DNA from 4 places in the Erwinia sp. 2186 genome. Region 1 is predicted to be linked to each of the others. Evidence: predicted binding sites of a transcription regulator. Region 1 holds the regulator's gene; each other region holds the start of a gene.

Region 1 (5,969 bases):
CGGCAATCAACCGCCAGATCCTCGCGCTGGAGGAAGAACTGGGCACGCCGCTGTTTCAGCGCTTGCCGCGTAAAATGGTGTTAACCGCGGCGGGGGAAGTGTTGATCCACCATGTGCGGCAGACCTTTAAAGAGCTGGAATGGGCGCAGATTAAGATTGAAGAGCTGAAGGGATTACGGCGAGGCGAAGTGACGGTGGCGATGATGAGCGGGCTGGCCGCCAATTTGATCCCGCGAATGGCCGCTGAATTTCGCCGGGCAAATCCGCGGGTGAAACTGATCCTCCGGCAGATGACCACCGGCGACGACATTACCGCCGCGGTGGGATCCGGTGAGGCCGACCTCGGGCTGGGGTTCGATTTTGACCTGCCGCCCTCGTTGCGCATGCTGGGCAGCGCCGTCGGCAGACTGGGTGCGGTGGTTGCTCCCGGCCATCCGCTGGCCGATAAAACCAGCCTGAGGCTCAGCGACTGCGTGCCTCATCCGCTGGTGATTGCCGATAAGTCGATGGTGATCCGCCCGTATCTGAATGAGCTTTTTGCCCGGGCGATGGTCACCGTGCATCCGGTGATTGAAACCAACTCAATCGAAGTGATGCGCCAGGCGGCGATGTTCGATCAGGCGCTGACCTTTTTAACGCCGTTTGATATCGAATTCGATCTGCGCAGCGGGCGTTTGATGTATATCCCGGTACGTGAACTGTCACAGCAGGCACAAACGCTGATGCTGATTGGTCACGACCGGGGCACCAGCGCGATCGGCAGCGTGCTGGCAGAAACCATCAAAGTGATGATGGGACAGATGGCGTAACGGCGTTGCCGCGAAGACAACGCCCGTGGATCTTTAGCGCTGGAAAGGAGGTTGATAAGCCTGCACTTCCTCAATCAGCCGGATCAGGGCCTCAGCCGCCCGATCGGTTTCAATCTTACCGCGTTCAGCATCTGCCGCCGCCGCATTGCCGGTGGTGCCGGACGGATGCAGATCTTCCGCCATCCAGCCAAAGCCGACGCCGCCTTCCGGGGTCAGAATACCGCCCGTTTCCGCCAGCGCCACCGAGGCGGAAACAAAGTTCTGCGCATAGTCCATCTGCACCAAATCCGGGTGCAGATGCAGCATCACGCTGGTTTCGGATTCCCCGCCGTGAATGCCGTGCTGTAACTCCTCCGCGCTAAACAGGTCGGAAGAATCAATGGTGCGGAACCAGCTGGCGCCGACCGCAAACAGGTCGAGTTCGATGCGCAGCTGGCGACAGACGATTTCCATCAGCTGCGGTTGCCCACCATGGGAATTCCAGAAAATCAGTTTACGGATCCCGGCACGCCAGGCGCTTTTCGCCACCTCAAACCAGACTTTACCCAACACCTCATAAGGAAGGGTTAAGGTGCCGGGAAAATTGAGGTGCTCATCGGATTTCCCCACCGGCAGCGCCGGGAGGATCAGTACCGGCAAATCCGCCGGCATTAACTCGACCGCGCGCGCAATAATGCCCGCGTTGATGGCGGCATCCACCCGGACCGGCAGGTGCGGACCATGCTGCTCGACGGCGCCAATCGGCAGCACCGCGATCACTTTATCCATGTCCAGCTCACTGAATTCTCGGGTGGAAAGATCCCACCACCAGCGTGACGACGGCATATTCATCTGGCACCTTCTCCTGCATCATTTTTGTCAGTCTGCGGATATTCGTGGCCGAATTGAAGCAGCAAAAATGCGGCGCAGCGTTGCTTTTTTGGCATCAGAGAGTGGCAAAGATGACACCCGTGCGCGAAACATGGTACCAATGCGTGATCGATGTGACTTTACTCAGGGAGGTATGCGCATGTCAGCCAAACATCCGGTTATTGCCGTCACCGGCTCCAGCGGGGCGGGAACCACCACCACCAGCCTGGCCTTCAGAAAAATTTTCCAGCAGCTGAATCTGCATGCCGCCGAAGTCGAAGGCGACAGCTTTCACCGTTATACCCGTCCTGAAATGGATATGGCGATCCGTAAAGCGCGCGATATGGGCCGCCATATCAGCTATTTCGGCCCGGAAGCCAATGACTTCGCCCTGCTCGAACAGACCTTCGCGGAATATGGCCGGTCAGGCAGCGGCAAATCCCGCAAATATCTGCACACCTATGATGAAGCGGTCCCCTGGAATCAGGTTCCGGGAACCTTTACGCCGTGGCAACCCCTGCCGGAACCGACCGACGTGCTGTTTTATGAAGGGCTGCATGGCGGCGTGGTGACGCCGCAGAACAATGTCTCGCAGCAGGTTGATTTGCTGGTTGGCGTGGTACCGATCGTGAACCTGGAGTGGATCCAGAAACTGGTGCGCGATACCAGCGAACGCGGCCACTCACGCGAAGCGGTGATGGATTCGGTGGTGCGATCCATGGAGGATTACATCAACTTTATTACGCCGCAGTTCTCCCGCACGCACATTAACTTCCAGCGTGTGCCGACGGTGGATACCTCTAACCCGTTCGCGGCGCGCGGTATCCCGTCGCTGGATGAAAGCTTTGTGGTGATCCATTTCCAGGCGCTGGAAGATATCGACTTCCCGTATTTGCTGTCGATGCTGCAGGGATCCTTTATCTCGCACATTAATACGCTGGTGGTGCCGGGCGGCAAGATGGGGCTGGCGATGGAGCTGATTATGGGGCCGCTGGTGAAGCGTCTGATCCAGGGTAAGAAAATAGAGTAAGCCCCGCGGGCACGGGGCTTAGGGCTTTGATGGGATGACTTACGCCGGTAACTCAATCACTTCATAGCTGTGGGTGATTTCCACGCCCTTGCCCAGCATCAGTGCCACCGAGCAATATTTCTCCGCGGAGAGATCGACGGCACGCGACACCGCTTTATCGCCTAAGGCCACGCCGGTGACGATAAAGTGCAGATTGATGTGGGTGAACAGGCGCGGGGCCTCTTCACGGCGTTCGGAGCTGAGCTTCACTTCGCAATCCTTTACGTCGTGGCGGCCCTTCTGCAGAATGGAAACCACGTCGATTGCGCTGCATCCGCCCGCGGCCATCAACACCATCTCCATCGGGCTCGGGGCTTTATCGCCCGCATTTCCGTCCATCAGAACCTGATGCCCGGATGAGGATTCTCCCAAAAACGTTAACCCTTCAACCCACTTGACTCGAGCCTGCATAACAATTTCCTCTAATTCATTCAGTTATCGCCAGATTACGCTTTAGGCAGAAAAACGGCAATGCGGCAATTTTCGCACTATGCTGAAGCGAGACAACACAAGACACTCGTTGAAAGCTGTGCTACAAACAAAGCTGTAATATTTTCGTCAGTACTCTACAGGCACGACGAAACGAATCGCATAACGAGCCAGGCTTTTAACAGAGGCCCGAATAAATTTCCTGATGGGAAACGCTTGACTATTTCAACGCCTGGCAGGGAACTCTGCCCCTGTATTTAGGCACGATTACAACAGAGGATAACAGCGAATGGTTCTCGGCAAACCGCAAACAGACCCGACACTTGAATGGTTCCTGTCTCATTGCCATATTCATAAGTATCCATCCAAGAGCACGCTGATTCATCAGGGTGAAAAGGCAGAAACCCTCTACTATATCGTCAAAGGTTCAGTAGCGGTGCTTATCAAGGATGAAGAAGGCAAAGAGATGATCCTGTCTTACCTCAATCAGGGCGACTTTATTGGCGAGCTTGGCCTGTTTGAAGAAGGTCAGGAGCGTAGCGCGTGGGTACGCGCGAAGACAGCCTGTGAAGTGGCTGAAATCTCTTACAAAAAATTCCGTCAGCTGATCCAGGTTAACCCTGACATTCTGATGCGCCTGTCTGCACAGATGGCGAATCGCTTGCAGGTCACTTCTGAGAAAGTGGGCAATTTAGCTTTCCTCGATGTGACGGGTCGCATCGCGCAGACCTTGCTGAACCTGGCAAAACAACCGGACGCCATGACGCACCCGGATGGGATGCAGATCAAGATCACCCGCCAGGAAATTGGGCAAATCGTTGGCTGTTCTCGTGAAACAGTGGGACGCATTTTGAAGATGCTGGAAGATCAGAACCTGATCTCGGCACACGGTAAAACTATCGTTGTCTACGGCACTCGCTAATCGGCTCTGATCCACGGCGCAACACCTGGTGTTGCGCCTTTTTATTTGGTGTGGAGTGATGTGGCGTCGACTGATTTATCACCCGGAGATCAACTACGCATTGCGCCAGACGCTGGTGCTCTGTTTACCGGTAGCGATGGGATGGCTACTGGGCGACTTGCAAAAAGGGTTGCTGTTTTCCTTAGTCCCTGCCTGTTGCAACCTCGCTGGCCTTGATACTCCTCATAAGCGCTTTTTCAAACGCCTGATCGTTGGCGGAAGCCTGTTCGCCTTCAGCAGTTTCCTGATCCAGTATCTTGCCGGTCACCACGTTCCCCTGCCCGTGATCCTGTTTTCGATGGCGATGCTGCTGGGCGTCACCGGTGAAATCAGCCCGCTGCATGGCCGCCTGCTGCCCGGCTCGCTGATAGCCGCAATCTTCACCCTTAGCCTGGCAGGACGCATGCCGGTGTGGGAACCGCCGATGCTCTACGTGCTCGGCACCATCTGGTACGGCGTGTTCAACTGGGTCTGGTTCTGGCTGTGGAAAGAGCAGCCGCTGCGGGAAACCTTAAGCCTGCTCTATCGCGAGCTGGCGGGTTACTGCGAAGCGAAATACACCCTGCTGACCAAACTCACCGATCCGGAGAAAGCCCTGCCTCCGCTGCTGGCGCGCCAGCAAAAAGCGGTCGACCTGATCACCACCTGCTATCAGCAGATGCATATGCTGTCAGCCACCAACAACAATCACCACAAGCGGCTGACCCGCGCGTTTCAAATCGCGCTGGATTTGCAGGAGCACATCTCCGTCAGCCTGCATCAGCCGGAAGAAGTACAAAAGCTGGTGGAGCAAAGCCATGCCGAAGCGGTGATCCGCTGGAACGCGCAGACCATCGCTGCCAGGCTGCGTGAACTGGCCGACGATATCCTCTACCACAAGCTGCCCGAGCGCTTCACCATGGATAAGCAGCTTCAGGCGCTGGAGAAGATCTCACGGCAGAATCCGGATAACCCGGTGGGCACCTTCTGCTATTACCACTTCAGCCGCATTGGTCGGGTGCTGCGTACCCAGCGTCCCCTTTATCAGCGCGATTTGATGGCTGACCGGCAGCGCCGACTGCCGCTGCTGCCGGCCATCAGAAGCTATTTGTCGCTGAAATCGGCCGCCTTGCGCACCGCCGCCCGCTTCGCGGTGATGCTCACCTTTGCCAGTTCGCTGGCGCTGTTCTTTAATCTGCCCAAACCCTACTGGATCCTGATGACGGTCATGTTTGTCAGCCAGAACGGTTACAGCGCAACCCGCGTCCGCATCCAGCACCGTGCGCTGGGCACGCTGGCCGGGCTGGTGATTGCCGCGGTGACCTTGCGCCTGCAGGCACCCGAATCCATCGTGCTGCTGGTGATGTTAGCCATCACCCTTATCAGCTACCTGTTTATCCGTAAATTCTACGGCTTTGCGATGATTGGCTTTACGGTCACCGCCGTGTATTCGTTGCAGCTGCTCTCGCTTAACGGCGCAGACTTCCTGCTGCCGCGTTTACTGGATACGCTGATGGGTTGCCTGATTGCCTTCGGCGGTACCATCTGGTTGTGGCCGCAATGGCAAAGCGGGTTGCTGCGGCAGAATGCGCATGACGCGCTGGAAACCTATCAGGATGCGCTGCGGTTATTGCTGGGGAATGAACAGGACCCGGTAAAGCTGGCCTATCAGCGTATCCGCGTTAATCAGGCGCACAACGCCCTGTTCAACTCGCTCAATCAGTCGATGCAGGAGCCAGGCTTTGATCCCAGCTATCTGGCGGATATGAAACTGTGGGTGACGCACAGCCAGTTTATCGTCGAGCATATCAATGCCATGACCACGCTGGCGCGGGAACACACCATGCTGACCTCGTCGCTGGCGGAGCGTTAT
Region 2 (5,969 bases), 840 kb from region 1:
GGCGCGGCCTGCGGATCCTGTCCCCAGAATGACGGGGAGAAGTACCAGCCGCCGCCCAGTTCCTTGATGTGGTACATCGCCGCATCGGCCTGGGCAATCATCGCCTCGCCGGTGCGGTGATTTTTGGCCAGCGCCACGCCAATACTCAGCGATTGCGCCACCGTCTTGCCGTCGGTCAGCCTGATTGGCTCGCGCATCGCTTCGATGACGTTTTCAGCCATTCTGGCCGCCTGCTCGCCGTTTTCGATGCCCGCCAACAGCACCGCAAACTCATCACCGCCCAGACGCGCCACTAAATCATCTTTCCTCAACCTGCCACGCAGGCGATGTGCCGTTTCCGTCAGCACGTTGTCCCCGGCAGCGTGACCATAGGTATCGTTCACCTCTTTAAAGCGGTCAACATCGATAAACAGCACCGCCACCCGATCGGCGGTTTGCGGATTGTTCATCAGCGTGTGCAACGCCTGCTCAAACGCTGTCCGGTTAGGCAAACCGGTCAGCGCATCATGCCGTGCCTGATGGGCCAGCGAGTCGTTTTCGCGCTGCAGATGGGTCTGCCAGTCTGACAGCTCATCCAGCAGGCTGTTGAAATCCCCGCTCAGCTTGTTCAGCTCGGCAATCGACGATGACGGCACCCGCAGCGAGAAAGCGCGCCGTCGGCGAACGTCGTGCGCCACCGAGGCAATATTTTGCAGTCCGCTGAGGATCCCCGCGTGCATGCGGTTGGACAGGCACGAGGCCAGCAGCGCGGTCACCAGCAGGCTGCCGCTCAGCCATTTCAACGCCTGGCTTAGATAATGCAGCACCCGGCTGGCATCACCGCTCAACCACACCTGGCCAATCACCTTGCCGTTGTGCACGATCGGCACGTTGGCAGGCTGCGGGAAAATCCAGTGGGTGACCAGCTCCCCGGCGCCCTGATGATGTTGCGCCCCGGATGGAGGCCAGTTCACCAGCAGGCGATTACGGGCATCGACAATTCTGGCGTGGCCAAACTCCGCCTTCGCCCCGATTTGCCGCACGATGTCGTTAGCCGCATCCGCATCGCCCGCCAGCACCGCCGGCTGCACGCTGTAGCCGAGGGTGGTGGCCACCAGCTGGAGATTGTTTTCCGCATAGCTGCGTAGGGCAAACATCGACAGCACCGACAGCGAGATGCCGCTGAACAACAGCGACACCACGATGATCACCAGATGAATGCGTTGCAGACTTTTGCGTAAGGTCAGCAGCGGTTTTTTAGCCGTAGTATTAGCCTTGTGCACGGAGTGCTTCCACAGAGGTAATGTGGCCCTGTTGGTTGTGCTGGACCCGTAACACGGGGTGGCTACTCAGGGTCGCCACGTCATCAGGCGTCAGCGGGCGCTGTTTTGCGTCAGTCGAAAACACAAAGCCTCCTTTATTGTTTTTATTGCTCCGTTAACGCATTTCGCTTTAGCGAATATGGCGTGAGCTGTATTTGAGGTGTAGAGATCCCGCCCTGTGGAAATGGAAGGGAATGAGTTATAAGGATTTTTACCATGAAAAATCCTACAACCCATTGGCGGGTTGTACAACTTTTAAGAGGTCGGATTCATCTCAAAGAGGTAATTTGACTTAAGTCGCGTCAAATAAAAGCTAAGTAAGGTTTAAGTATGGAACAATCCCGGCAATTGCTAGCAATGTCAAGTGCCTGTTTTTGCTTAGTTTTCATCAGTGCCGTTGAAAATAAGAGGTGGAACCGGACGATCGGGCTAATCATTTATAATGAGTTTAATTGTCATTTGTCGTCTCAAAATAAAGCTAACTGCCTTAAATTAAAAATAAAATTGATATCGGAGAGTAATTATTTTCCAAAATATAAGGAATTATGCGCAGTAATATAGCCTGTAAGACGGTTTTCATTCTTTCCCTATACGGATTATTCCCCATATTTTGGAATTAAATCGGTAAACCTCAGTTAATAAAAGGCTTAATTTTCCACTGACAAAAAACTACCATACCAGGCCTAAATTTTGTTCAAATTTTAAAATCGAGTGATATAATGTGACCGTCATCACACTTCTGTGACCTGTTATGTCCGTTCAAGTGAAAAGCAACCTGGCAACTTTTCGTCTGGATCGGTGATGACACCGCCTCTTGTCAGGGCAGTAAATCTCGGAGTTTGAACGATATGGGTACCTTAACCGCTAGCCTGGTATTGATGAGATGGGAACTGGTTAGTGCAGTAATGATGTTTATTGCCAGCACCTTTAACGTGAAGTGCCGTCAGGCCAGCCATAAAGGCATTGCCTTTGTCTTCACCGGCGTGGGTATTGGCATGTCATGCTGGTTCGTTACCGGGCTGTTAGGTATCACTCTGAGTATGGATAACCTGCATAACTTCTGGCACATCACCAAAGATGTGTTTATCGACGTGATGAGCCACACCCCAACTGATTATCCTATGCCCTGAAAACAAACGAGCCGCTGACTCAGAGAGTCAGCGGCTCGTTATTGTATTCGGCTCAATCAAAACTTCTTAAAGGCCACCGGCAGCGGCGTAACGCTTCCTGACGTTGCTGGCAATACGGCTGCTTTGTGTTCCTGCAACCACATATCACCCATCATCTTATCCAGGCCCATATCCAGCCCGGTCACCATGCCTGCGCCTGGCGTAAAGGTCAGCTCACCAAAGAAGATTTGCCCTTCGCTGATGTACCAGTCAACGCGAACATAGTCGAAGTCACTGGCCAGCTTTTTGCTCAGCTCCAGCGCCTTCTTCAACGTTTCCATATCCCCGCTGATATCCAGTCCGGTATCGCGGATCTTGTAGAAGCACTGCTCCAGGTTGTTGACGTAGAAGTTCATCGACAGCGGTGAGTTGCCACAGCGGTTGTAGATGATCTGCAGCACGTACTCAAAGTTGCCGTCTTTCTTGTTGAACATGTGGAATTTGTAATCGATGGCGGCAAACTTGCCATCACCAACATACTCTTCCACCAGAATGCGCGGCTTAATGTAGCGATAATGAATTTCCCGCGACTGATGCGAGAAATCACAGCGCAACCACTCTTCACACCGGCGCACCAGCAACTGTTTTTGAATACAGTCTGGTTCTTCAAGAAAGATTTCTACCATACCAGAACCGTGGTTCGGTTTAATAACGGTGTTTTTTAAGGATTTAAGCCCCAGCAATGAAATCGGATCGGCCGTTTCATGCAGCAAAGGAATTAAATACTCTTCACCAATTGTTTTTGCTATGTAATCGCGCACTAAAACTTTATCCGAAAGATTCCCATAACGAACATAGTCGCCAGTGACGAATTTGCGGTACAGAATTTTCTCATTAAACAGTTTCGGCTGGCGAATGTTAGGTAACCGCTTAAAAGTGTGAAAATAGTAAACTCGGTCCTGATAAGACCACGGCATTTTCTTGAGCAGGTATAAGACGCCTTTTCTCAATTCTGCTTTGAGTTTTAACATTTTTTACCTCATTTGTATGTTTTGTAGTTAAGTGAGGAAAGCTGTATTTTAAGAATGACGGCATTCTTAAAGAAATAATTCATTACGGTCAGGGAGAGCAGTTCGGTGACCAGAACGCTCCAGGCTGCGCCTGTTAATCCCCAGAAACGGATGAAGAACCAGTTGGTTGCCACGCTAATTACGACCAGCACCACGATCTTGACCAGCAGGTAATTAAAACCACCTTCCTTCACCATGTAGCGGTAAGCTACTGTTCCCATTGCCGAAAAGCAGGTTGCTAACGACAATAACGTAACGAGATTTCCTGATTGTGTGTAGTCATGCCCATAAAGGGTAGTGATGATCTTTTCGCCAAACAGCGCGACGACGAGAAGCATCAAAAAGGAAACTGCCATTACATAGCCATTCAGCCTTGCGGCCAGTTTTACTGCCACATCCGCACGCTCCCTGAAGATCTCAGAAAAGCAGGATGTAATGATCGCTACCGGGATAAAAATCCACGAAGCAGAGATAGTGTTGGCGGCGGTAAACAGCCCCAGCTCATGCGCTGAGCCCACGCCCACCAGGAAAAATTGTGCCAGCTTTACCTGTATTGAGATGAACACGCTGGAGATGGCCAGCGGGAGTCCCGCATGTAACAGGTAGCGCAAATAGCTTCTGTGCTTGCGCTTAGGCGGCGAGCTGATGGTGTTCGCCTGAAGGAACCGGCTGCGCTTGATCATGTACGGCACCAGCGTGACCGCCACGATTGAAAACGACAGCAGCAAAGGACTCAGTTTGAACCAGGCCACCAGAAAGCTGATGCCAAAACTGATGATCATTCCCGTGGCATTCGCCACCGTGTTCATCCGGGACTCTAACCGGGCATTGTTGTAAACGCTGAAGATATCCTGCGTAACAAACATTGCCGACAAGAATGACGCGACCGCAAAAACCAAAAAGTTTTCCCGCATCTCCAGCCAGACGTAAATTAATACCGGCAAAGATAAGACTAACAACAAAACCATTCTCAGCTGTTTGGCCACCGCCATCAGCCGTATTCCTTTTGGCGCACTTTTGCTGATACTTTTAAACAGAATGGTTTCAGTACCGAAAATAGCGATAGTCTGAACAATTGAAAAAAGTGATGCAGAAAATGCTATTTGCCCGAATATTGAGGGGCCAAAGGATTTTGCGACATAGGATGTGACAAATATCACTCCAAATACGGAAACGACCTTTTCCGACATCATCCAGATGGCGTTTGACATTGCGCTGTGTTTCATCGAAGCATCCTTTGTAAAACTAATCACTTATTGCAATAACTCGGCACGTCCATGTCGAAAACGGAAAAGATTAACGCTCAATATACCTGGCGATAAAAATGGACCTAAAATTTATAATACGGACAATTCCTAATCCGCTCGCAATCAAATGCGTTTTTTTGTCTGAGCGCTTCACCGCTGAAAAATAGCCAGGGTAATTACGCGCTTAAATTCATGTAAACCTTTTCACAAGTCACTTTTTGGCGCTAATTATCATGGCACAAATTTCAGGCTGCACATGCGGGAGTATTCTGAATCACATGTTGGCATTGAAGATTTCATGAGACGAATTTATATCAAAAACCTGCATATCGAAAGCTAACTAAGGGGTTTGGAAATAAAATAGGAGAAATCCCATGATGATATTTCTTCATAATCACTTAACTTAATCCCTGCCATTCAAATCGCGCACTTAACGACACTGCTGTGATTTTTGGAATAATCAGATCCACTAATTATTGCAGTCGTTCTCATCACATTATTGTTAAGAAAGGGAAGAGCATTTATGAGAAAGTCACGATATACAGAAGAGCAAATCACCAGTGCCATTAAAGCATCAGAATGCGGTGTAAAGGTGAAAGAGATCTGCGACGAACTGGGTATCTCTGAAGCGACCTTCTATAGCTGGAAGAAGAAATTTGCCGGTTTATCCTCTGAAGAAGGCCGTAAAATCAAAGACCTGGAGGAGAGAGTGCATAACATGGAGCGCGAGCTGCAGACCCTTAACTCCGACAAAGAGATGCTGCAAAGCGTGCTTAAAAACTTCTTTACTACCAATGACAAGCGCCAGGCCGTTAATTACCTTCAGGATACCTTTGATATCGGGACTCGCCGCAGTTGCCGCCTGCTGGATATTAGCCGTAGCGTGTATCATTACCCGTACAACATTGAAAACCATTAATTGAGATCCACAGCACGTTTCTATATTAGACGCAGGACCAAAATAAAATATTCCCAATGCTAATTGAAAAGTACGGTTCGATTTTCTGGAGACGCTTTTTCTTGATGAGTTAATTGTCTGGATTGTCCCCTGTTAGGCTGTATATTTACTAACCACCAGCTAAAAACCCATCTGTTTCAATCCCTTCTGAGCGCATTTATCTTTGAACCCAAAGATAAATGCGCCTTTCCTGACATTAACCTCGCTAACCGGAAGGTCAAAAAACACCCGCCCACCTTCAAATTCCGTTAACATTCTCTTTTATTAAATGGTTCATGGTTTTC
Region 3 (5,969 bases), 1.8 Mb from region 1:
TCCATCGCGCCGAAATGCCCGACTTCACCATCCATGAATATCAGCCGCTGATTGATTCATCAGACATGACGCCGCTGGACTGGCAATCGATTGCGGATGATATTCGTAAAAATTACGATCAATACGACGGCTTTGTGATCCTGCATGGTACGGACACCATGGCGTTCACTGCTTCGGCACTGTCATTTATGCTGGAGAATCTTGCCAAGCCGGTAATCGTGACAGGGTCACAAATTCCGCTCGAACAGTTGCGTTCGGATGGGCAGCAAAACCTGCTAAACGCCCTTTTCGTTGCCGCTAATTATCCCATTAATGAAGTGGCGTTGTTCTTCAACAACACTTTGTACCGTGGAAACCGCACCACCAAAGCACATGCCGATGGATTCAACGCCTTTGCTTCACCGAATCTGGCTCCCTTGCTGGAAGCCGGTATTCATATTCGTCGCCTTAATACACCACCCGCACCTACCAGGGATGGCGAATTAATCGTTCATCCGATTACCCCTCAGCCGATTGGTGTAGTCACCATCTATCCGGGTATTTCCTCGGACGTGGTCAGCAACTTCCTGCTACAACCGGTGAAGGCACTGATCCTGCGCTCTTATGGCGTCGGCAATGCCCCACAGAACCCGGCTTTCCTGAAAGAGCTGAAAGAAGCTTCCGCGCGGGGCATTGTGGTGGTAAACCTGACGCAGTGTATGTCCGGTAAAGTGAATATGGGCGGTTACGCCACGGGCAATGCGCTGGCGCTGGCGGGTGTGATCAGTGGCTATGATTTAACGGTGGAAGCGACGCTGACCAAGCTGCACTTCCTGCTCAGCCAGAACCTCTCCAGTGATGAGGTGCGGCGACTGATGCAGCTCAATCTGCGCGGTGAACTGACTCCTGACGAGAAGTGATAAAAAATGATGGCTACCCGGCAGGCTCTGCTTCTGATTGACTTACAGAATGACTTTTGCAGCGGTGGCGCGCTGGCGGTGAAGGATGGCGATGACACCCTCGCGATTGCCAACCTGTATGCGGCAGAGTTCAGCCAGCGACAGCAGCCTGTGGTAGCCACGATTGACTGGCACCCTGCCAGTCACGGCAGCTTTGCGTCGAATGCAGGACATCAACCCTGGACCGAAGGCGAACTGGCGGGATTGCCGCAGGTCTGGTGGCCCGATCACTGTATCCAGCAAAGCTATGGTGCGGAGCTACATCCAGCGCTGGAGCAACGCTATATCACTGAGCGTGTCTACAAGGGTGACGATCCCCTGATAGACAGTTACAGTGGTTTTTTTGATAACGGCCGGCGCAAGAAAACGCGTCTGGATAGCGTATTAAAAGCGCAGGGGATTACTGCATTGACCGTGATGGGGCTGGCGACGGATTATTGCGTGAAGTACAGCGTGCTGGACGCGCTCGCGCTGGGCTATACCGTCACGGTGCTCTCTGCCGGCTGTCGGGGAGTAAATCTGGCCGCAGGCGACGCTGAACGCGCTCTGGAAGAAATGGCGACCAAAGGGGCGATCGTTCTTTAAAGATCCCCTCAAACGTCGTCAGTGGCATTTAAGGGGCCACAATGAGCCCCTTCGTCGCAGATTATTCCTGCAGGAATAATTACTGGAGCTTGATGCGAGTCACGTGATCATCGGTGATGCCAAACTCTTCTTTGAGCTGTTTTTTACTTTTCATCACCATCTCGCCACCCTTACCCACACTCATATGTTGCGGATTGTCGTTATGGCGAGCTTGCCAGAGCATAACTAACTGCAGGCTGTTCTCTTTTTGCTCTGGCGTAAGCGCGACGCCATCGGCCCATTTCCCGGTTTCAACCGCGGTCACCAGCCGTTGATAGACTTCCGGGGTCAGCGTGCCGATCATCTCATCAAGTTCCATCGCCGTTATCCCTTAATGTTATTACCATCGTCGTCGGAGAAGCTTAACGACGCGGAGTTCACGCAATAGCGCTCGCCAGTTGGTTGTGGGCCGTCCGGGAACACATGTCCCAGATGGGCATCACAGTTGCCACAGCGGATTTCAATGCGCTGCATACCATGAGATTCATCTTCAATATACTTAATAGAATCATCATGATAAGGCTGGTAAAAACTCGGCCAGCCGCAGCCAGAATCATATTTGGATTCCGACAGGAACAGCGGTGAATTACACACGAGGCAGTGATAAATCCCCTCGCCTTTGTTGTGTAACAGCTTGCCTGAAAAAGGCGGCTCGGTGCCACGCTGCTGCGTCACATAGCGCTGCATCTCGTTCAGGTCGGTCTCTGGGGTAAATTCGTTCGGGTCTTTAGCCATTTTAGGGGTCTCTGGCAGTGTGAAACTGAAAATATCGGCTAGTATTCTAACAAATACTTAACAACGTCAGGGCTTTTTTTCGTCTCAGGCGGAGTCTGAAAGTGATCCGAAGACGAAAATGTGATTCAGATCACCCTTTGAATTCATCACCCCTTTATATTCGGGCAAGACGACCCAACATCAAGGTTTAGTGGTGGTCACGGAATGTGCTTTTTGACGAATATTCCTGTGTGAAGGTTTGATTTGTCGCAACTATTGAAGCGATTCCGCTTGACGCCTGGTAAGGTTTTTGTAATTTTACAGCCAACCTTTTATTCACTAACAACAGCTGGTGGAATATATGACTATCAAAGTAGGTATCAACGGTTTTGGCCGTATCGGTCGCATCGTTTTCCGTGCTGCTCAGCAGCGTTCTGATGTAGAAATCGTTGCAATCAACGATCTGCTGGACGCAGAGTACATGGCTTACATGCTGAAGTATGACTCTACTCACGGTCGTTTCGACGGCACTGTAGAAGTTAAAGACGGCCATCTGGTTGTTAACGGCAAAACCATCCGTGTTACCGCTGAACGTGATCCAGCTAACCTGAAGTGGGGCGAAATCGGTGTTGATGTTGTTGCTGAAGCAACAGGTATCTTCCTGACCGACGAAACCGCGCGTAAACACATTGAAGCTGGCGCCAAAAAAGTCGTGCTGACTGGGCCATCGAAAGATGACACCCCAATGTTCGTGATGGGCGTAAACCACAAATCTTACGCTGGCCAGGATATCGTTTCTAACGCATCTTGCACCACTAACTGCCTGGCACCACTGGCTAAAGTTATCAACGACAAGTTCGGCATCGTTGAAGCACTGATGACCACTGTTCACGCAACTACCGCAACTCAGAAAACCGTTGATGGCCCGTCTCACAAAGACTGGCGCGGCGGCCGCGGCGCATCTCAGAACATCATCCCTTCATCTACCGGTGCTGCTAAAGCAGTAGGTAAAGTGATCCCTGAGCTGAACGGCAAACTGACGGGTATGGCGTTCCGCGTTCCTACCCCTAACGTTTCCGTTGTTGACCTGACTGCACGTCTGGCTAAGCCTGCTTCTTACAAAGAAATTTGTGCAGCAATCAAAGCCGCCGCTGAAGGCGAAATGAAAGGCGTTCTGGGCTACACCGAAGACGAAGTGGTTTCTACCGATTTCAACGGTGAAACGCTGACTTCTATCTTCGATGCGAAAGCCGGTATCGCACTGAGCGACACTTTCGTGAAACTGGTTTCCTGGTACGATAACGAAACTGGTTACTCCAACAAGGTCCTGGACCTGGTTGCTCACATCGCTAAATAAGCGACGTGAACTGATGATGAGGGCGACTACGGTCGCCCTTTTTTTTGGCTGACGCTAAGGAAAACAGATGAACGAAAAAATCTTTTCGCTTCCGGTTATTACCCAGATAACGCCCTATATTTCCCAGCGAAAAATTGGCGACCTGCCCGTTGTGGTGATCGCACATCCTAAAGTTCGTGCCGCCGTCACCCTACAGGGTGCCCAGCTGATAGCCTGGCAGCCCGCTGACGAAAAGCCGGTGATTTGGCTGAGCGAGAAAACCGCCTGGACGGCCGGCAAAGCGATTCGTGGTGGCGTGCCGATCTGCTGGCCATGGTTCGGTCCGGCAGGTGAACCGGCGCACGGTTTCGCCCGAACGCTTCCCTGGACGTTGTCGGCGCATGATGAAAACGACGACAGCGTGATGCTGACGCTGGTGCTGGAAAGTAATGAGCAGACGAAAAAGTTGTGGCCGCATGACTTCACGCTGTTTGCCCGTTTCCGCTTTGCTGACCGTTGTGAGATTGAACTGGAAGCCCACGGTGATTTCGAGGCGACTGCTGCCCTGCACAGCTATTTCTGCGTAGCCGATATTGACGGTGTGGAAGTGACTGGCTTAGGTAACAGCTTTATCGATAAAGTGGCTAACGGCAGCGTCGGCAGCTCACCGGACGGCAAACAAACCTATCCCGATCGTGTTGACCGTATTCATACGCAACCGGAAGATTGTAGCGTTATCAACGACAAAATCGGTAAGCGAGTAATTGAAGTTTATCACCACCATCAAAGTGACGTTGTCACCTGGAATCCGGGTCCGGAACTCTCCTGCAGTATGGGAGATATGGCGAACGAAGGTTACAAAACGATGGTTTGTGTTGAGACGGCACAAATTTCTCAGCCGATGGTCAGCGCTGGTGAATCCCCTTCACGCCTTGCCGCGACGATCCGGGTACGTAAAGGTAGTTGATAAGTCATGCTGACTCACCCAGGGGAAATCACTCTTCCCCTGGCGTGTTTAAACCACGTCTAACGGCATTTTTTCTGATGGTGGTGGGAACGCCTGATTGATCATCCCCAACTCTTCATTGCTTAACGTCACCTCCAGCGCAGCGGCATTTTCAGCGACATGCGCTATCGAACTGGCTTTAGGAATAGCAACTATCCCATCTTTACGGATCGCCCAAGCCAACAATACCTGAGCCACGCTGATGCCCTTTTGTTGTGCAATTGCCGTAAGGACCGGGTGCGTGAGCAGTGCATGGCGGAGTTTTCCTGCCTGAGCCAGCGGGCAATAGGCCATTATGGGTATCTGCTGCTGTTGGCAGTCTGGAATAAGATCGTATTCGATCCCGCGTGATGCGAGGTGATACAGGACCTGATTTGCCGCACAGTCCGTGCCGCCCTCCTCTGACAACAACTCGCTCAAATCGTCGCTGTCAAAATTCGACACTCCCCAACGTAAAATTTTTCCCTGACGTTGTAGCGACTGCATTGCAAGGATGGTTTCCTCCAGCGGCACATTTCCCCGCCAGTGCAGCAGATAAAGATCCAGATAATCGGTCTTTAAACGCCGCAGGCTTCTTTCACAGGCGTCTACCGCATCGACAGCACCGGCATTCCACGGGTAGACCTTTGATACTAACCAGGCGCTTTCGCGTCGGCCTTGCAGCGCTTCACCCACCACTTCCTCGGCACCGCCTTCGGCATACATTTCCGCCGTGTCGATAAGCTTCAGGCCCAACTCGAGACCGGCCTGTAATGCAGCGACCTCTTGTTTGCGTTGGTTGGCGTTTTCGCCCATGTACCAGGTTCCCTGACCGATGGCAGGTAAACGGGAATCACCGGAAAAAATAACGGATTTGCTCATTTGAACCTCCTGCACTGATTTTGATCGCCACAATCGTGCAAAAGGGCGCAAAGCGCCCTTATTTAGTGCAATGAAAGCGGATCAGAAGGTGTAACTGACTCCGGTCCAGATTGTGACCTGAGAATTATTGTCCACCATTGGACTGTCTTTCACTTCAGAACTTAAACGGGTATAGCGTCCAGACAGCGTGGCGTTCCAGCTCTGGTTGATGCTGTAGGCCGCCGTCAGTTCCAGATACGGGTTCCAGCTGCCATCAGCCTGATAGCTGCTCAGCCCGCTGCGACGTGATTCGCTCTTCGACACACCATAATAGTAGTCATTCTGGTTGTCGCTGCTGTAAAGCGCACCAATGCCCGGCGTCAGGCTCAGATCGCCAAACTGGAAGCGATAAAGGTAGGTTGCATCCCAAATGAAGCCATCACTGTTGCCCAGCAGATCGCCAGCCAACACGGTACGCACAATCCCCCAATCCGCCGTATGACGGTAAGTC
Region 4 (5,969 bases), 230 kb from region 1:
AAGAAAATGCCGCTGGCGATACCGGCCATCTGGCTGGTGATGGCTAAATCCTGCTCCATGCCGCCAGGCAGGGCAAAGCTGATGTTCACCCGGTCCATAAACGACACAATGCAGGTGATCAGAATCGGGGCTATCACACGCAGCCAACGCGTGCCGGGTATTTTATTATTCATCTCAGGCCCTCTGGAAAAAGTGGATGGCGGACCATCCCGGTGATGCAGGCCGACAAAGCCGGCCTGGGCAGGTGGTATGAACGCGTTAATCGATGGCGGTCGGCAGCGGCTTCTGGTTGAAGAACGCCTCAACGTTGGCGAACACCACATCCGCCATCTGCTGACGGGTTTCGTGAGTGGCGCTACCCACATGGGGCTGTAACAGCACGTTGTTCAGCGCAATCAGCTCTTCTGGAACCTGCGGCTCCTGCTCGAAGACGTCCAGCGCGGCACCGGCAATCTCGCCTTTGCGTAAGGCCTGAATTAATGCGGGCTGATCGACTAACGAGCCGCGCGCGATGTTGATCAGCCAGGCGTGTTTCGGCATCGCCTGCAGGACGGCGCTGTCAACCAGCCCTTTGGTGGATTCGCCGCCAGAGGCCGCAATCACCAGGAAGTCGCAGGATTTCGCCAGGCTCTGCACATCGTCGCACCAGCTGTACGGCAGCGACTCACGGCGGCTGCGGCTGGTGTAGCTGACCGGCATATCGAATCCGCTGGCGCGGCGGGCAATGGCCTGGCCGATGTTGCCCATGCCGACAATGCCGATGCGTTTGCCGCTGACCTGGGTGCCAAGCGTTGGCGCGTTATTCAGCCACTGACCCTCGCGGACAAAGCGGTCGCCCTGGCACAGTCGGCGGGAGGCCGCCAGCAGCAGGCCCATCGCCATATCGGCAACGTCATTGGTTAACACGCCGGAGGTGATGGTCACGGCAATCTTGCGGGCGCGGGTGGTGTTGAGGTCGATAGCATCGGTGCCGACGCCGAACACGGCAATCAGCTTTACCTGCGGTAACTGCTGCAGAACCTCGTTGCGAACGCCGATGTCGCCGCGCGTCACCACCGCCTGAATGCTGTCGCCAGACTGGGCCAGAAAGGCCTGCGGATCCTGCTGCTCGTACAGGCGGTGAACCGTCCAGCCAGAAGCCAGTCGGTCCATCAGGGCATCAGGTACGGGAGCGATTAGCAGGATGGCTTGAGTTGTCATGGGGTTCCCCTTCAAAGGCAGTACGTCGGATACGTACTATTAAAGGGGTTTCTGAGTATTTAATTGCGAGCTGGATCACACTGAATCGTGTTAGAAATCTGTGTTACCGACTACGTGATCGCGAAGGTGCTTATCGGCGGGTTTCCGCCGTCAGATGGTCGATCCCATCGACAGGCGATAGTGCAAATCTACCCGCTCGATGGTCGGAAGGTTGTTGATCTTCTTAATCAAAATCTCAGTGGCGGTTTTACCCATCTCGAAACGCGGGGTGATGACGCTGGCCAGTTTCGGGGTTGTTACCTGACCGATCTCCAGCCCGTGGAAACCGGCAATCGCCATCTCCTGAGGCACGGCAATCCCGGCCGCCAGGCACTCCTGCAACACGCCTACCGCGAGGTCATCGTTGGTGCAAAGAATGCCGTCCATATCAGGATACATCTGACGCGCCATGGTCATCATTCCGGCCCCGGTCGACACCGACGAGACTTTCTTCGGCGCGATGCGTCCGGTGGGCAGGCCTGCGTCTTCCACCGCTTTGCAGTAGCCGGCGTAGCGCTGCTCATCGCGAATATCGGACATTGAGCCGAAATAGATGATGCGCTTTTTGCCGCTGCCAATCAGCATGCTGGCCATATCAAACCCGGCCTGGAAGTTATTGAATCCGACGTTGACGCGGCCTTCGGTGGTAGTCAGTCCCATCACTTCCGCCACCGGAATGCCCGCCGCTTTCAGATACTTCTCGGCGCGCACGGTGTGGACCGATTCGGTCAGTAAGATTGCCTTAACATTGAAGGCCAACACGGTGGCGATCTGCTCTTCCTCACGCTGGCTGTCGTAATCGTAATTCACCACCAGCGTCTGATAGCCCTGGGCGGTGGTGACCGACTCCACGCCGGCCAGCAGGTCGGAGAAAATCTGGTTATTAAAAGAGGGGATCAGCACGCCGATGCGGGGAAGGGCATTGCTGGCGATGGCGTGATTATCCGGGTCCGGCTGGTAGCCCACCTCGGCAATCACGCTGGCAATCCGCTCGGCGGTGTCCGGTTTAACTTTTTCCGGCGTGCGGAGATAGCGGCTGACCGTCATTTTTGTTACACCCGCCAGAGTGGCAATATCATGTAACGTGATCCGTTGCATTTTCATCGTTGTTATCAGCCGACAGCCCTTGAATGCCTGCATTATGCCTGCTGCGACCCTTAAAGGAAATTGGATTAAAGTGCGGTTAATCCTGGTCTTGCGGCACGCGTTACGGTGAAAAGCCCGTCGCGATCACAGCAACGGTATCCTGGTTTCGTAACAGCGCTATAGGTGATCTGCATCACAGTTTAAAAGGGCTAAAAGCCGTGTGATAAGGCCCATACAGACTCACCTCGCGCGAGCCACTCACTGCCTGATGCAATGGAGCAGGAACAGATGAATCTATTCAGCTTAGAGAACAAACGAATTTTAGTGACCGGCGCAGCGCAGGGCATCGGTTTTATTATGGCGCGCGGCCTGGCGCAGCACGGTGCGGAAATCATCATTAACGGCACCTCAGAAGAGCGCGCAGAGAATGCGGCGATGAAGCTGCGCGACGAAGGCTTTACCGCGCACACCGCGGTCTTCAACGTCGCGGACCCGCAAGGGGTTGAAGCCGGGATTGAAAAGATTGAGTCCACCATCGGGCCAATCGACGTGCTGTTTAATAATGCCGGCATCCAGCGCCGCCACCCGTTCACCGAGTTCCCGCTGGATGAGTGGAATGACATTATTGCCACCAACCAGACCGGGGTGTTCCTGGTGTCCCAGACCGTGGCGAAGCGCATGATTACCCGCAACGCGGGCAAAATCGTCAACATCTGTTCGATGCAGAGCGAACTGGGCCGCGACACCATCACTCCCTATGCCGCAGCGAAAGGCGCGGTGAAAATGCTGACGCGCGGCATGTGCGTAGAGCTGGCCCGCTACAACATCCAGGTCAACGGCATTGCGCCGGGCTATTTCGAGACGCCGATGACCAAAGCGCTGGTGGACAATCAGGAGTTTACCGACTGGCTGTGCAAGCGCACCCCGGCTGCCCGTTGGGGCAATCCCGAAGAGTTGGTCGGCGCGGCGGTATTCCTGTCTTCAAAGGCGTCTGACTTTGTGAACGGGCATCTGCTGTTTGTTGATGGCGGCATGCTGGCGGCGGTCTAACCCGGAGGAACCGAAATGGCAGGTCAATGCATTATTGTGATGGGCGTATCCGGCACCGGGAAATCCTCGGTCGGGACCGCGCTGGCAAATGCCTTACAGGCGAAATTTATCGATGGGGACGATCTGCATCCCCGCCAGAACATCACCAAGATGGCGTCCGGCCAGGCGCTGAACGACGACGATCGTTTGCCGTGGTTAGGCCGGCTTTCAGACGTGATTTTCAGCCTTGAGCAGAAGAATGAGTCGGGTGTGCTGGTCTGTTCAGCGCTGAAAAAAAGCTACCGCGACCGGCTGCGTGAAGGCAATCAGAACGTGCATTTTATCTGGCTGAACGGCGACTACGACTGCGTGCTGGACCGCATGAAGCGGCGCAAAGGGCACTTTATGCCGGAGGCGCTGCTCAAAAGTCAGTTTGCCGCGCTGGAAGCACCCGGTGCAGAGGAGCGCGATGTTATCCCCGTGGATATCTCGCCTGCGCTGAGCACTATTGTGACCCGCTGCGTCAGCCTGTTGCGGCCCACTTTTGCGGCACCCGCCGTGGCATCCTTACAACCGGAGACCGAACAACGTTATGATCATTGATACCCTCGAACAGGCAGCAAAAAATCCGCTTTATCCAGCGGTGATCCGTAAGACTCTGCAGGCCATCCAGGCGAACAATCCGCAGACCCAGGCGGTGGGGAAATACGCCATTCAGGGCGAGGCGATTTTCTACTCGGTGATGGAAAGCGAAACGCGCGATTTTAACGCGCAGCAGCCCGAGTTCCACCGCCAGTATATTGATATCCATCTGGTGCTGGCCGGGGAAGAGATCATTGGCGCAGGCCCGATCGGGCTGGAGTTGGATCTGGTTGCTCCTTTTGAAGAGCAGAAGGATCTGGGCTTCTGCCATCGGATCGACAGCGAAACGCTGATCCACCTGCAACCCGGCGCGCTGGCGGTGATCTTCCCGCTGGAGCTGCATCGCCCAATGTGCACCTTCGGCGTTCCCTCTCCGCTGCGTAAGATCGTGGTGAAAATCGACAGCGCATTGCTGGTGGATTAATCCCGATCCCGGTTAAGGATCTTGTTTAGAAAGCGCCTGAAATCGGAAGATCTCAGGCGCTTTTTAGTGGGTCAGTAGCCTGGAACGGAATTTATCCCCCAGCTGTCAGGGTTTCTTGCGGCATCAGCCATGATTTCATCATGAGTGTCTTCCAGCATTTGCAGGCAATACGCCCCCTCCTTGCCCAGTTTCTGCACTGAGCGGTGCACCGCGCGATAATATCGCAGGTATGAATCTTCAGTGACCCAATCAAAGTCGCTGCTACACACCATATCTGTGCTGAAAACGGCAAAACCATGCAGATCCTTTGCATCCAGCGGTTTGAGCATCTTCAGCATGACGCGGGGATTTTTAACCAATCCTAATTTCGCTGCGGTAAGAAGTTCGAGGTTATTTTTGCGACTGGCATGCTTCTCAAAATCAGGAATTCGATTGATCCACTCCGTCTTGCCTGCTGCCACATTTTTAATGACCACGGTGTACCAGGTTCTGAAGTCGATACGATCTGCAGTGCAAGTCACATTGCGAATATCACAGGGACCAGCAGGTTTATGCTGAGCATCTTCCGCAAATGCTGGCAGGGCACAAAAAAGAAGTAATATGCTCAGTCTTTTCATGGCTGCCCCTCCAGAACAACACCACCTCTGATAGCCGAACCGCCATCATCCTTTAAACGCAAATAGACGGGTATTGCCATAAACATCTCCTTGTTTATTCCGTATACGGGCAAGGATGATGCTAAAGCTTTGTGTTTTGACATCCAACCGGGAAGTGGCAAACTTTGCGCGCGGTAACGGAAATAGAATTAACAAACACGGAGAGGTTAATTAGCGTCAGCGAAATAAATAAGATGGTGTTCGAATTAATTCTGAATTGTTAACTCATTGCCAACAGTAAAATAGCTGGGGTTAATTGAATTAACCCCAGCGATTATTATTTACGTCGTGCCCGACGCCACAGCAGAACAATAATCAGCACAATCACGATTACCGCAATGCTGCCAGGGACGATCCACGGCTGCACTTCGGCCAGCAGCGGTGGATGGCCGCCTTTGCGCACCCAGGCAACATCGCCTGCGGTAACCGTACCTTCTGGATTGCCGTAGTTCTGACGGACAAAGTTGGTGATATCCGCCACCTGCTGATCGTTCAGCTTGTCGACATAAGACGGCGAGCTGAAGCCCGGCATCAGCACGTCACCATCGGCGGTTTTACGCTGCACACCAAACAGGATCGCCGAGATCAGGTTATTCGGATCGCGCAGCCCGGTTGCGGTGTTGTGGAACAGCGACGGATAAGCCTGATTCTTGCTGCCTGCGCCATCCGGCTGGTGGCAGCTGGCGCAGTTTCCGCTAAACAATGCGGCACCGGTGGTGAGCGAGTGGTTGGCATTATTCGGGTTGCGACCACGAATGCTGTTTTCCACATCCATCGGCTTGCCGTAAGAGAAGGCGGCCTGGGTGTCGCCGTCGTCACGGATCGCCGGGGTGCTTTTCAGGTAAACCGCAATCGCCTTCAGATCGCTGTCCGGCAGATACTGCAGGCTGTTT

The links. Region 1 encodes CRP, which controls carbon source genes, mostly activating them, when cyclic AMP is high. Its sites were predicted from a motif close to ATGTGANNNNNNTCACAT; they were not measured.
Region 2: ACXKZG_RS21000 (YjcB family protein) is a predicted target of CRP. The motif match lies at 2,021-2,038, and genes of this name have one in related genera.
Region 3: msrB (peptide-methionine (R)-S-oxide reductase MsrB) is a predicted target of CRP. The motif match lies at 2,416-2,433, and genes of this name have one in related genera.
Region 4: idnO (gluconate 5-dehydrogenase) is a predicted target of CRP. The motif match lies at 2,507-2,524, and genes of this name have one in related genera.

Annotation. Positions count from the first base shown of each region.
Region 1 covers NZ_CM173824.1:424,120-430,088, reverse strand. Annotated here, with positions in the region: gene ACXKZG_RS01920 (LysR family transcriptional regulator) at 1-809, shown strand, start outside; gene ACXKZG_RS01915 (creatininase family protein) at 843-1,640, opposite strand; gene ACXKZG_RS01910 (phosphoribulokinase) at 1,819-2,688, shown strand; gene ACXKZG_RS01905 (OsmC family protein) at 2,728-3,138, opposite strand; gene crp (cAMP-activated global transcriptional regulator CRP) at 3,446-4,078, shown strand; gene ACXKZG_RS01895 (YccS/YhfK family putative transporter) at 4,137-5,969, shown strand, end outside.
Region 2 covers NZ_CM173824.1:4,502,168-4,508,136, forward strand. Annotated here, with positions in the region: gene dgcN (diguanylate cyclase DgcN/YfiN) at 1-1,262, opposite strand, end outside; gene ACXKZG_RS21000 (YjcB family protein) at 2,150-2,431, shown strand; gene ACXKZG_RS21005 (ATP-grasp fold amidoligase family protein) at 2,488-3,441, opposite strand; gene ACXKZG_RS21010 (MATE family efflux transporter) at 3,450-4,706, opposite strand; gene ACXKZG_RS21015 (transposase) at 5,251-5,646, shown strand.
Region 3 covers NZ_CM173824.1:2,236,280-2,242,248, reverse strand. Annotated here, with positions in the region: gene ansA (asparaginase) at 1-899, shown strand, start outside; gene pncA (bifunctional nicotinamidase/pyrazinamidase) at 909-1,523, shown strand; gene ACXKZG_RS10400 (YeaC family protein) at 1,603-1,881, opposite strand; gene msrB (peptide-methionine (R)-S-oxide reductase MsrB) at 1,887-2,297, opposite strand; gene gapA (glyceraldehyde-3-phosphate dehydrogenase) at 2,638-3,633, shown strand; gene ACXKZG_RS10385 (D-hexose-6-phosphate mutarotase) at 3,701-4,579, shown strand; gene ACXKZG_RS10380 (aldo/keto reductase) at 4,628-5,479, opposite strand; gene ACXKZG_RS10375 (MipA/OmpV family protein) at 5,561-5,969, opposite strand, start outside.
Region 4 covers NZ_CM173824.1:651,831-657,799, forward strand. Annotated here, with positions in the region: gene ACXKZG_RS03070 (MFS transporter) at 1-173, opposite strand, end outside; gene ACXKZG_RS03075 (2-hydroxyacid dehydrogenase) at 259-1,200, opposite strand; gene ACXKZG_RS03080 (LacI family DNA-binding transcriptional regulator) at 1,351-2,343, opposite strand; gene idnO (gluconate 5-dehydrogenase) at 2,614-3,375, shown strand; gene ACXKZG_RS03090 (gluconokinase) at 3,391-3,957, shown strand; gene ACXKZG_RS03095 (NanQ anomerase/TabA/YiaL family protein) at 3,947-4,420, shown strand; gene ACXKZG_RS03100 (hypothetical protein) at 4,492-5,037, opposite strand; gene ACXKZG_RS03105 (c-type cytochrome) at 5,354-5,969, opposite strand, start outside.